Regions from separate parts of the Haloimpatiens massiliensis genome, predicted to be linked through region 2. Evidence: riboswitches for the same ligand, from Rfam matches in the RefSeq annotation. Region 2 holds a riboswitch; the other holds the start of a gene.
The links. A riboswitch is a leader RNA that binds a small molecule or an ion and turns the genes downstream of it on or off. The one in region 2 is predicted to bind thiamine pyrophosphate.
Positions count from the first base shown of each region.

Region 1: another riboswitch for thiamine pyrophosphate. It lies ahead of thiS (sulfur carrier protein ThiS); the one in region 2 lies ahead of thiW (energy coupling factor transporter S component ThiW).

Region 1 is NZ_LT854640.1:1,224,313-1,230,118, reverse strand. It holds gene C1715_RS14050 (SIR2 family protein) at 1-475, shown strand, start outside; gene C1715_RS19845 (methyltransferase) at 1,145-1,600, opposite strand; TPP riboswitch at 2,038-2,147, shown strand; gene thiS (sulfur carrier protein ThiS) at 2,242-2,436, shown strand; gene thiF (sulfur carrier protein ThiS adenylyltransferase ThiF) at 2,439-3,242, shown strand; gene C1715_RS14030 (thiazole synthase) at 3,262-4,035, shown strand; gene thiH (2-iminoacetate synthase ThiH) at 4,037-5,140, shown strand; gene C1715_RS14020 (thiamine phosphate synthase) at 5,306-5,806, shown strand, end outside.
Region 2 is NZ_LT854640.1:918,431-924,236, reverse strand. It holds gene C1715_RS12615 (ECF transporter S component) at 82-732, shown strand; gene C1715_RS12610 (DUF4064 domain-containing protein) at 979-1,338, shown strand; TPP riboswitch at 1,449-1,554, shown strand; gene thiW (energy coupling factor transporter S component ThiW) at 1,864-2,433, shown strand; gene thiM (hydroxyethylthiazole kinase) at 2,411-3,208, shown strand; gene C1715_RS12595 (MATE family efflux transporter) at 3,552-4,910, shown strand; gene C1715_RS12590 (2-hydroxyacid dehydrogenase) at 4,954-5,806, shown strand, end outside.

The sequences.
Region 1 (5,806 bases), 310 kb from region 2:
TAATCAAAGTTTAAAGGGGTTTGAAATTTTAAAGCTGCATGGTTCATTAAATTGGGTGAATTATATAGAGTTGAAGGATGATAAAAAAATTAATATAGATGGTTCTGGTAAGGTGGTTTTAACTAATAAATGCTGGTGGCAAGATAATGAAATTTATACAGATAAGGGTATAATGGATCCATTAATTATTCCACCTGTACTTTATAAAGACTATAGACAAAAACTTATACATGGTATATGGAAAAAAGCTAAGGATGAATTAAAAAGCTGTAAAGAGTTAGTGATAATAGGATATTCTTTCCCTATAACAGATTTTTCTATAAAAAAATTATTATTAGAAAGTTTTCAGGGCAGAGAGCTTGAAAACTTAATATGGGTAAACCCCAATACCACTGCAATAGAGGACGTTAAGAGGATACTACATTACAATAAACCAATAATTTTATGTAGTTGTCTTGAAGAATTCGTAAAGTAAGAATATTGAGAAGCAAGTTCTGCAAGAAAAATCTGTCTTTAAGTCCACAATAAATATATTTTTTAAGACTGTTCGCAATACGCCAAGAAATTCTAATGTTTTCAAATTTCAATCCCCTAAAGCTTTCAAACTCGCTTCTAACGGCGCTCAAACATGAAAGCTTCTTAACGGGTATTGAAATTTGAAAACAAAGAATTTCTAAGGCTAGCTCAATAGTCTTAAAAAATATATTTATTGTTACCTTAAAGACAGATTTTTCGGTTCATGCATAAGTTATCAAAGGAGGGAGACAGCTAACTAAAGGATGATTTTCCTCCGCTATGCTACAGAAAATCTTTAATTAAATAAAAAGTATATAAATATAATAATTTGATAATAAAAAATATAATTATGTCATTAATGGAATAATTATAGTTTTTTTTAAAGCCTTTAAAAATCTTTTATTGGCGACAGCCAGCCTAAATATTAAAGCTAAGATTTATACAAGGCGGTGTATTGCTACAAAAGATATTAAATTTTATTCAATATCTTATTTTTAATAATTGGTTATTCATTAGTTTCTAATCTAAAGTAACTAATTATATCTCCCGATTAGACAAAATATTATTAATAATCGGGAATTAGGGCTTAAACGAAAGGCTACGCCTAAAAAATATTATTGGCGGTTTTCTATTTATAAATTAAAGATTTTCCGTAACGTAGTGGAGGAAAATCATCCTTTTTAGAATAATCAAGTCCTATGAAATGACATTTTAATTTTTTTACTTCAGTTAAATAGTAATTTAATACAAAGGATAAGTAGGATTTACCGCAGCCGCAGTCTAATATAGTGATACCTTTTTTGTTATTCCTATCTAGTTTATCAAATATACTATCTAAAAGTTCAACATAGTGATCTATTTGATTATATTTTCTTATTTTGTCATTTTTAATTTTGCTGTCTTTTGTCATTATATTTATTTCTTTTAATAAACTATCTGCTTTTCCAACTTTAATATAATAGTCTCTATTTAAAAACGTTGAAGTTCCTTGGAAACCGTGATGTTCTGAGCAGGAATCTTTTTTAGAAACCTTAGTTCTAGTATTAGGTTCTTTAGAAGATTCATTAACTTCTATATTTTTCATGGTTACATTTTTATGGTCAGCAGATATTAGTATATTTGTGCCTCTCTCGCTATATATAAATTCTAGAGCTTCATAGCTTTCAGCATCTACACATATGTTCTGTAAAATTTTCTTTAAACTTTGAAGTTTTGTAATTCCGTTGAAATTATATTGAATTTTATTATCCTTATAAATGCCTAGGCCTTTAAATTCTTTTAAACCAGTTTTAAAATTTGTACTTATTTTTTTAAATATAGAAGAGTTTTCTTAAAATCTGCTTTCTAACCCCATGAAGAAAAGCTTTGATTTGTTTATACTTGATTTATTCATTATATCACCCCTTTTCTATACTATATGCAAATGCAATTATATCAAGGTTATCTATTATAATTCAACATTTACAATAATTTTATTTACCTAAATAGAAAAAAGTGTTATGATATATATGTAAAATTTAATATGCAAGCAAGGGGATCCTGTAATGACAGGCTGAGAAAGAGATGTTATCTCTGACCCTAGGAACCTGATTTGGTTAGAACCAACGTAGGGAATGCTTTTATTGAGGTATTTTAGATACATTTCCTGCGGATTTGTATCTTTTTTTGTTTTATAAAAAAAGAGATACAAAGGCTAAATATATTGAAGCGGTAGGAGGTGTAAAAATGATAGTAAATGGAAAAGAACTGGATTTTAAGCAAGGCATTACAGTGGAAAAAATGCTTGAAGAACTGAATATTTCCAGGGAAAAAGTTGTTGTAGAAATAAACATGGAGATATTGGACAGAGATAAGTTTAAAGATAGGATATTAAGCAAAGAAGATAAAGTTGAAATTGTAGCTTTTGTAGGTGGGGGTTAAAATTGAAGATTTTTTTTAATGGAAGGAAAATTGAAGTTCATGAAAATATTACAGCTTTTGAATTAAAAAAGATATTTAATTATAAAGGAGACATATGTATTTTAAATGGATTTCCTTTAGATAAGAATTATGAACTAAAAGAAGGGGATAATTTATTTTTTATAAATAAAGGACAGATGCCAGACAAAGAAGAAATTGAATGTTTATTAACTTCCAGACATACTCCTGGGGTGCATGAAAAAATTAAAAAGGCATCTATTGGTATAGCAGGGCTTGGGGGACTAGGATCTAATATAGCCGTATCTTTAGCAAGAATGGGTATTGGTAAACTTATATTAGTAGATTTTGATGTGGTGGAACCTAGTAACTTAAATAGGCAGCAGTATTTCATAGAACACATAGGTATGAAGAAAACCCAAGCTATAAAAGCTATAATAGGCAACATAAATCCCTTTGTGGAAGTTGTAACGAAAGATTTATATTTGGATAAAAACAATGTAGTTAAATGCTTTGATGATGCAAGTATTGTGGCAGAAGCTTTGGATAATCCTATTAACAAGGCAGAAATAGTTAATACCATACTTTTGGACGGAGAAAAAACTGTTGTAGCTGCATCGGGTATGGCAGGTTATTTTAGTTCAAATTTAATAAAGACAAAGAGAGTTATGAAAAATTTTTATATGGTAGGAGACTTAGAATCTGAAGCAAAGATAGGCTGTGGACTTATGGCTCCAAGGACTGCTATTGCAGCAAATCATCAAGCAAATATGATAATTAGAATTTTGTTAGGTGAAAATGATTGTTAAATATGAGGAGATGTGTATTATGGAAAAATTAATTATAGGTGGAGTGGAATTAGAAAGTAGATTATTTGTTGGAACTGGAAAGTTTCCTTCCACAAAAGTTATACCTAAAGTAATAGAAAAGTCACAAACTCAAGTGGTAACTACGGCTATAAGAAGAGTAGATTTAAATTCAAGAGGGGAAAATATTATAGAATGTATACCTAAAGATGTAATATTACTTCCTAATACTTCAGGAGCAAGAACTGCAGAAGAAGCTATAAGAATAGCTAGGCTTGGAAAAGCTATGGGCTGTGGAAATTGGGTTAAAATAGAGGTTATATCGGATAATAAATATTTACTTCCTGACAATCAAGAAACTATTAAAGCTACAGAAGTATTAAGTAAAGAAGGCTTTGTAGTACTTCCTTATATGAGTCCTGATTTGATGGCTGCAAAAAGATTAGTAGATGTTGGAGCAGCGGCAGTTATGCCATTGGGAGCACCTATAGGAAGTAATAGGGGAATTAGAACAGGTGAATTAATAAGAATACTTATAGAAGAAATAAAAGTTCCTATTATAGTAGATGCAGGTGTAGGAAAACCATCAGATGCAGTACAAGCTATGGAAATGGGTGCAGGGGCCGTTTTAGTAGACACAGCTATAGCCACATCTGAAGATCCAGTTAAAATGGCAGAAGCTTTTTCGTTAGGAGTTAAGTCAGGTAGAATGGCTTATGAGGCTAGAATGGGTGTACAATCACAATATGGGAATGCATCTTCACCACTTACTGGTTTTTTGAATGGGGGTAAATAGAGTGAGATTTTATGATTATTATTCTAGATATAAGGACTTTGATTATGATGAATTCTTTAATAATGTTACTGAATTGGATGTAAAAAGAGTTTTGAGTAAAAACGTAATAAGTGAATTGGATTTTTTAACATTGTTGTCGTCAAAGGCAGAAGAATTTTTAGAGGAAATGGCACAAAAAGCGCATACATTAGCTTTGCAGAATTACGGTAAGGTAATAGAGTTATTTACACCTTTATATCTTGCAAATTATTGTGTAAATAAATGTGCTTATTGCGGATTTAACTGTGCAAATAGTATTAAAAGAAATAAATTGAATATGGATGAGATAGAAAAAGAAGCTAAGAATATAGTATCTAAAGGATTTAAGCACATACTTATTTTGACGGGAGAATCTCCAAAGGATACACCTGTATCATATATTGTTGAGGCAGTTAAAGTTTTAAAAAAATATTTTCAATCTGTAGCTATAGAAATATACCCACTAAATCAGGAAGAATATAATCAGGTGGTAGAAGCAGGGGTGGATGGACTTACTGTTTACCAAGAAGTATATGATGAAAGAATATACGATAGGGTCCATATTGCTGGTCCTAAGAAAAATTATAAGTTTAGATTAGATGCTCCTGAAAAAGGATGTATAGCTAAAATGAGAACTGTAAATATAGGTGCACTTCTAGGTTTAAATGAATGGAGAAGAGAAGCTTTTGCCACAGGATTACATGCAAAATACTTACAGGATAAGTATTCAGATGTAGATGTTAGTGTTTCGCCTCCTAGAATAAGACCTCATGCAGGGGTTTTTGAGGATGTATACCCAGTAAATGATAAAAATATTGTACAGTATATATTGGCTCTTAGAATACTTATGCCAAGGGTAGGAATTACCGTATCCACTAGAGAAAAGGCAGAGTTTAGAGATAATCTAATACCTTTAGGAGTTACTAAAATGTCAGCTGAATCAAGTACAGAAGTAGGTGGACATGAATTGAAAGATGAAAGTGAACCTCAATTTGATACAGCAGATAAAAGAAACTTAGAACAGGTTATGGGCAGTATAGTAAAAAGAGGATATGAGCCTATATTTAAGAATTGGATGCAATTCTAATTTAACGAATAATCTCAACTTTAGTTTATGTATTATTTCACCTAGTTAGATATACTTTAGTTTAAATTTGAGGAATGATATCCCATTTTGGCTGAGCAGGTGGGGAGAGTTCAATGATAAAATCAATTATGAAAGAGACTATATATTAAAAAGGTTGTGTTTAATATGCCTAAATTATATTTAATAACTAATAGAAAACTTGTAAAAAATCATAATTTCTTTCATGTAATAAATGAGAGCATTAAAGGTGGAGTTGATACTATAATTTTAAGAGAGAAAGATTTAAATGAGCAAGAACTTATAAGTTATGGTAAAAAAATAAAAGAAATAATAGGTTATAGAAAAGTTAAGCTTATAATAAATGGGAACTTCAATGCTATGAAAGCGGTAAAAGCAAACGGGTACCATATGAAATTTAAAGATTTTTTAGATAAAAAACCCAAAAATGTTTTTGTAGGTGTTTCAGTACATAGTTTAGAAGAAGCTATGATTTGTGAGGAAAAAAGTGTAGATTATATTTTAGTCAGCCACATTTATCTAACGGATTGCAAGAAGGGGCTGAAGCCTAAAGGAGTTAATTTTATTAAAGAAGTGAGAAGTAAAGTATCTATGCCCATAATAGCATTAGGTGGCATAAATCCGGAAAATGCAAAAGAAACAATAGAA
Region 2 (5,806 bases):
AATTCTAATTGTCCACCTAATTGCAATTAACACCTGAAAGACATTTCTTTCAGGTGTTACTATTTTTAGGGGGAATGTAAAATGAAAACAAACACTAAAAAACTCACAACATTGGCAATGTTAAGTGCTATTGCCTATATTATTATGGTTTTAGGACGTATTCCTATAGTAATGTTTTTAAAGTATGATCCTAAAGATGTTATTATTACTATTGGAGGATTTATTTTTGGTCCGTTATCAGCATTTATTATTTCAGTGCTAGTTTCTTTTGTGGAAATGTTCACTGTTAGTGATACTGGTTTTATAGGTTTTATTATGAATATCATTTCTACATGTGCTTTTGCATGTACAGCAGGTTATATTTATAAACGAAATCATACACTTAAGGGAGCTGTATATGGACTTATTACTGGAAGTATTTTAATGACAATAGTTATGCTTCTTTGGAATTATCTTATTGCTCCAATTTATTTAGGGTATCCTAGAGAAGCTGTGGCAAAACTATTGATTCCAGCATTTTTACCTTTTAATCTTTTAAAGGGTGGATTAAATGCAGCCTTAACTATGCTTTTATATAAACCTTTAGTAAATTCCTTGAGAAGAAGTAACCTTATTCCTGAGTCATCGAAATCTAATCCAGTTAAAAAAATTAACCTTGGGGTGACACTTATTTCCGGTTTAATACTAGTTACATGTATTCTTTTAGTATTAGTATTAAATGGAACAATATAATTATTTTATTGTAGTAGCTATTATAGTGTTCAAAAAGTTAAATGAAACAATTAAACTGGATGATTCCATATACCCATATAAGTTAGTTGTTATATAAAATTCAGTAGTATTAATTGAATATAGAAAACTAAATCAACTAAAAAGGAATACTAAAACTTATATTTAAAATTTTTAATTGGTTAATACTTCTAATATTGGAATAAATAATATATAATTTTATTATATGATATATTAGGGGGAATCGTTATGAAAAGAACAGCTGAATTTGTACTAGGACTTATAGGGGGAATTTTAGGTATAATAATAACATTTATAACTTTGGTTGGAGCTATTTCTTTGTTGTTAGGAAATGAACCAGTAGAGAGTACTGAGACTGTATTCACAGTAATATATATTATAGGTTTAATATTATCAATAGTTGGTTTAGTTTTTGCTTGTAGAGTAAATAAAAATAGTAAAGTTTCTGGCATAATGATGATAATTGCAGGAGTTGGAGTTTTTTTATGTAATCTCCTTAATGTTGCCTCATTGATATTATTTTTGATAGCTGGAATAATGTGTCTTACTAGAAAAGTGGAATCTAAAAATGAGCAGATAATACAATAGTTTATTAACAAAACTAGAGAAGCGCTAATGCGGTTCTTTTTAGTTCTTGCAGTTTCATATTTTTCTATATTTTTACCTTTGTGTTGCATTTAAAAAATTTATATGATACAATTTCTAAAAAGGGGAGCTTGGTTGCAGGCTGAGAGGAAGTTTATGCTTCGACCCATAACTTGATTCGGATAATGCCGACGTAAGGAAATATTTAGTTTATACTATTTGTTTATATATCTTATGAGTGTAAATGAGATGTGCCTTATTTGGTGTATCTCATTTTTTATGCTGCAAAGAGAATATTTTTGATTAGTGAAGGAGGAGCGCCCTGAGCTAATATTGCAAAATACAACTAAATAGCGAGGGAACTTGTGTTTCAAGGTGAGAGGAGGCTTTTGAGCTTCGACCGACCAGTATGGCTTATGTCATATAGGGAATTGCTATTTAGTTACGATAAAACTATACCTCGATAATGGTGTTTATTCCCTATATAACATATTGGGAAAATGAATATTATTAGGGAGGTATTTTATTATGGAAAAAAACTCAAAATTATTAAAAAAACTTATGCTTGCAATGTTGGTGGCAATGGGAGTTGTGATTTCACCGATTCTTCGTATTGAAGGCATGTGTCCTATGGCACATTTTATTAACATAGTATGTTCTGTTATTCTTGGACCTTGGTATTCACTGCTTTGTGCTACACTTATTGGTGTCATAAGAATGTTTTTTTTGGGAATTCCACCTTTAGCTTTAACTGGAGCAGTTTTTGGTGCTGCTTTATCTGGAATTTTATACAGAGTATCTAAAGGAAACTTGATTTGTGCCATTATAGGTGAGATTATAGGAACTGGCATTATAGGAGCTATAGTTTCATATCCTGTTATGACATTTATTTGGGGTAGAACAGGACTTACATGGATGTTCTACGTTCCTTCATTTATTATGGGTACACTTATCGGTGGAACCATTGCATTTATTTTTCTAGCGGCATTAAGCAGAATAGGGATGCTTGCAAAAATTCAGAGGACTTTGGGGGCGAAAGTTTATGACAAATCAAAATGCAACAATAAACGATCTATTGCAAATAAGACAGAATGTTAAATTAAAAAAACCACTAATTCATTGTATTACAAATCCTATTTCAATAAATGATTGCGCAAATATGGTGCTTGCGGTTGGTGCCAAACCTATTATGGCGGAGCACCCTTTGGAGGTTGCTGAAATTACTGCTACTTCTAAAGCTTTGGGAGTTAATCTTGGGAATATAACAGACACAAGAATGAAATCTATGTTGATTTCAGGTAAAATTGCCTTTGAAAATAAAATTCCACAAGTAATTGATTTGGTAGGTGTGGCTTGCAGTAAACTTCGATTAAATTATGCAAAGAAATTTATTTTCCAGTGTCATCCAAATGTTATTAAGGGCAACATGTCTGAAATAAAAGCAATTTATGGTATAGAGAGTAATTCAAAGGGTATTGATGTGGGTGAATTTGACATGGTAACAGAAAAAAATTCCGAAAGAAGTATCGAAATGTTAAAAAAATTGTCTTTGCAAACCGGGGCTGTTATTGCAGCAACAGGAGTGGTAGATATAATAACAAATGGTATTGATACATATTTAATAACCAATGGCTGTGAAATGCTTTCAATGGTAACTGGTACAGGTTGTATGCTTAATACACTTATAGCAAGTTGTATTTCTTCTAAAAATATATTTGGAGGTACTGTTCTTGCTATAGCTCTTATGGGAATATGTGGTGAACTTTCTCAGCATGTTAAGGGGACTGGAAGTTTTAAAACTGAACTTATAGATAATATGTTTAGTATTTCTGATGATATGATAACAGAAAAAATAAAATATAGAGTAGAATAAAAATAGAGAGTAGCATCTGCTTAGTGAAGTGCAGATTAAATGTTATGCATATGATATATTATATGCATAACATTTAGAGTTGTAATTCATTATAAGTAGATGCTTTTTATTATGGTTAAAATTTAAAAATTAATCAAAGAAATAATAAAATGTGATATATTTAATATAGAAGTTTAATAATAAGAAAATTTTGAAGAGAAATAAAATTAGAAAAGACAAAATACAGCTTACAGAATTAAATATGGAGAGAATCTTAAAAATAAGAAAGGAGGGAGTTACTGCAAAATAAGTAGCATTGTAGAAGGAAAAAATAAACTTTTATAAATTTTCAGTAACGCATAATATGGATTCGAAGGAAAGAAGAAATTTAATATTGGAAGGAAATATGTACAAAGTTATAATCACATTAGCTTTACCAATTATGATAAATAATTTAATACAGACTTTATATAATTTAGCAGATGGAGTATGGGTTAGTAAAATAGGTTCAGTACATTTTGCAGCTACATCTTTTGTTTGGCCTATTAATTTTTTATTTGTTTCTATTGGAATAGGATTGTCCATAGCAGGTACATCGATTTTATCCCAATTAATAGGAGCATCTAAATATGACAAAGCTAATAAATATGCCAGTCAATTAGTTGCCATTTCTTTTTTTATTTCTGTAGTTTTTTCAGCAATTGGATACATAATAAGTCCATTAGTAATAAAACTTATGGGTGGTTCAGGAGAATTGTTAAAATATAGTAGTATATATTTGAAAATAACTTTTTTAGATATGCCATTTATGTTTTTATTTTTTAATTATAATTCTATAATGAATGCCCAAGGTAATACTTTACAACCTACAATACTTAGTGCAATTAGTGCAATTTTGAATATAGTATTAGATCCTATTTTTATATTTAATTTTAATATGGGCATAAAGGGTGCTGCTATTGCTACTTTATTAACAAAAGCATTACTTAGTGTAGCTGGATTTTCTATGTTAAAGTTAAAGCCGGGAACTATAAAAATAAGTTTTAAAAATTTCAAATTTAATAAGGATATATTATATAAAATTATAAAAATTGCTGTGCCATCTTCTATTGGACAATCTGGTTCTGCATTAGGTTTTATGGTCTTAAATAGTTTTATTGCCTCTTATGGTACAGCTACTATAGCCGCCTTTGGTATGGTTAACAGAATTACGGGACTTGTAATGCAGCCTGCAATGGGTATTGGAGCTGCTTTAACTTCTATTGTAGGACAAAACTTAGGAAATGATCAGATGAAAAGAGTTAAAGAGGCTTTTAGAAAATCTTTAAAACTTACAATAGCATTTTCACTATTAGGATGCATAATTATGTTAATTTGGGACAAGCAAATCATAGAATTTTTCATACAGTCTAAAGATGATAGTAGTGTAATATCTCAAGGTATTACATATCTTCAATACATAGCTTATTCTATGCCTTTGATGGGGATTTTTAGTGTACTTCAAGGAATATTCCAAGGCTCTGGACATACAAAGTATTCCATGGCTATGGAAATAGGTAGACTTTGGTTTGTAAGATTGCCTATGATACTTGCATTTAAGTATTTAACAAATATAGGATCTACTGGTATTTGGTTTTCTATGAGTTTTAGCAATCTTATAATTTGTATATATGGATATTTAATTTACAGGAAAAATCAATGGCAAAAAAGAATAATAAAATGATAGATATCATTAATAAAATTTATAAAGATTAACTATAGGAGGGATGATTGTGAAGCCTAAAGTATATATTGCTCGAAGAGTTTCAAAAGAAGTTCAGGAATATATTTCAAATTTTTGTGATCTTGAAATGAATGAAGGTGATGAAATACTCTCCAGAGAAGGAATAATAAAAAATTATAATTATATTGATGGCTTGATAACCATTGGAACAAAAATAGATGAAGAATTTTTAGATTCTATGCCTAATTTAAAAGTAGTAAGTAATATATCTGTAGGATATGATAATTTTGTAATTAAAGATATGAAAAAGAAAAAAATAGTAGGTACTAATACTCCAGATATACTAAATGATACAGTGGCAGATTTAACTTTTGGACTTATATTATCATTGGCAAGAAGAATACCAGAACTTGATAGAATAACAAAAGCTGGAATGTGGGAAAAAGTTTATCCAGAAGAATATGTAGGTACAGAAGTACATCATAAAACTTTAGGCATAATAGGTATGGGAAGGATAGGTGAGGCTGTAGCTAAAAGAGCTAAATTAGGATTTGATATGGATGTATTATATTATAATAGGCACAGAAAAGAAGAGATAGAAAATAAGCTGGGAGTAAAATATTCCTCTAAAGATAAGCTTATAAAAAATTCTGATTTTATTGTGATTTTAACTCCCCTTACTGAAGAAACATATCATTTCATTGATGCTAGAGAATTTAACTTAATGAAAAAGTCAGCAATAATTATTAATGTGTCTAGAGGGCAAACGATTAATGAGCTAGCTCTAATTGATGCTCTAAAAACTGGCAAAATAGCAGGGGCAGGATTAGATGTGTTTGAAAAAGAACCTACAGATAAAAATAATCCTCTTTTAAGAATGGATAATGTAGTAACTC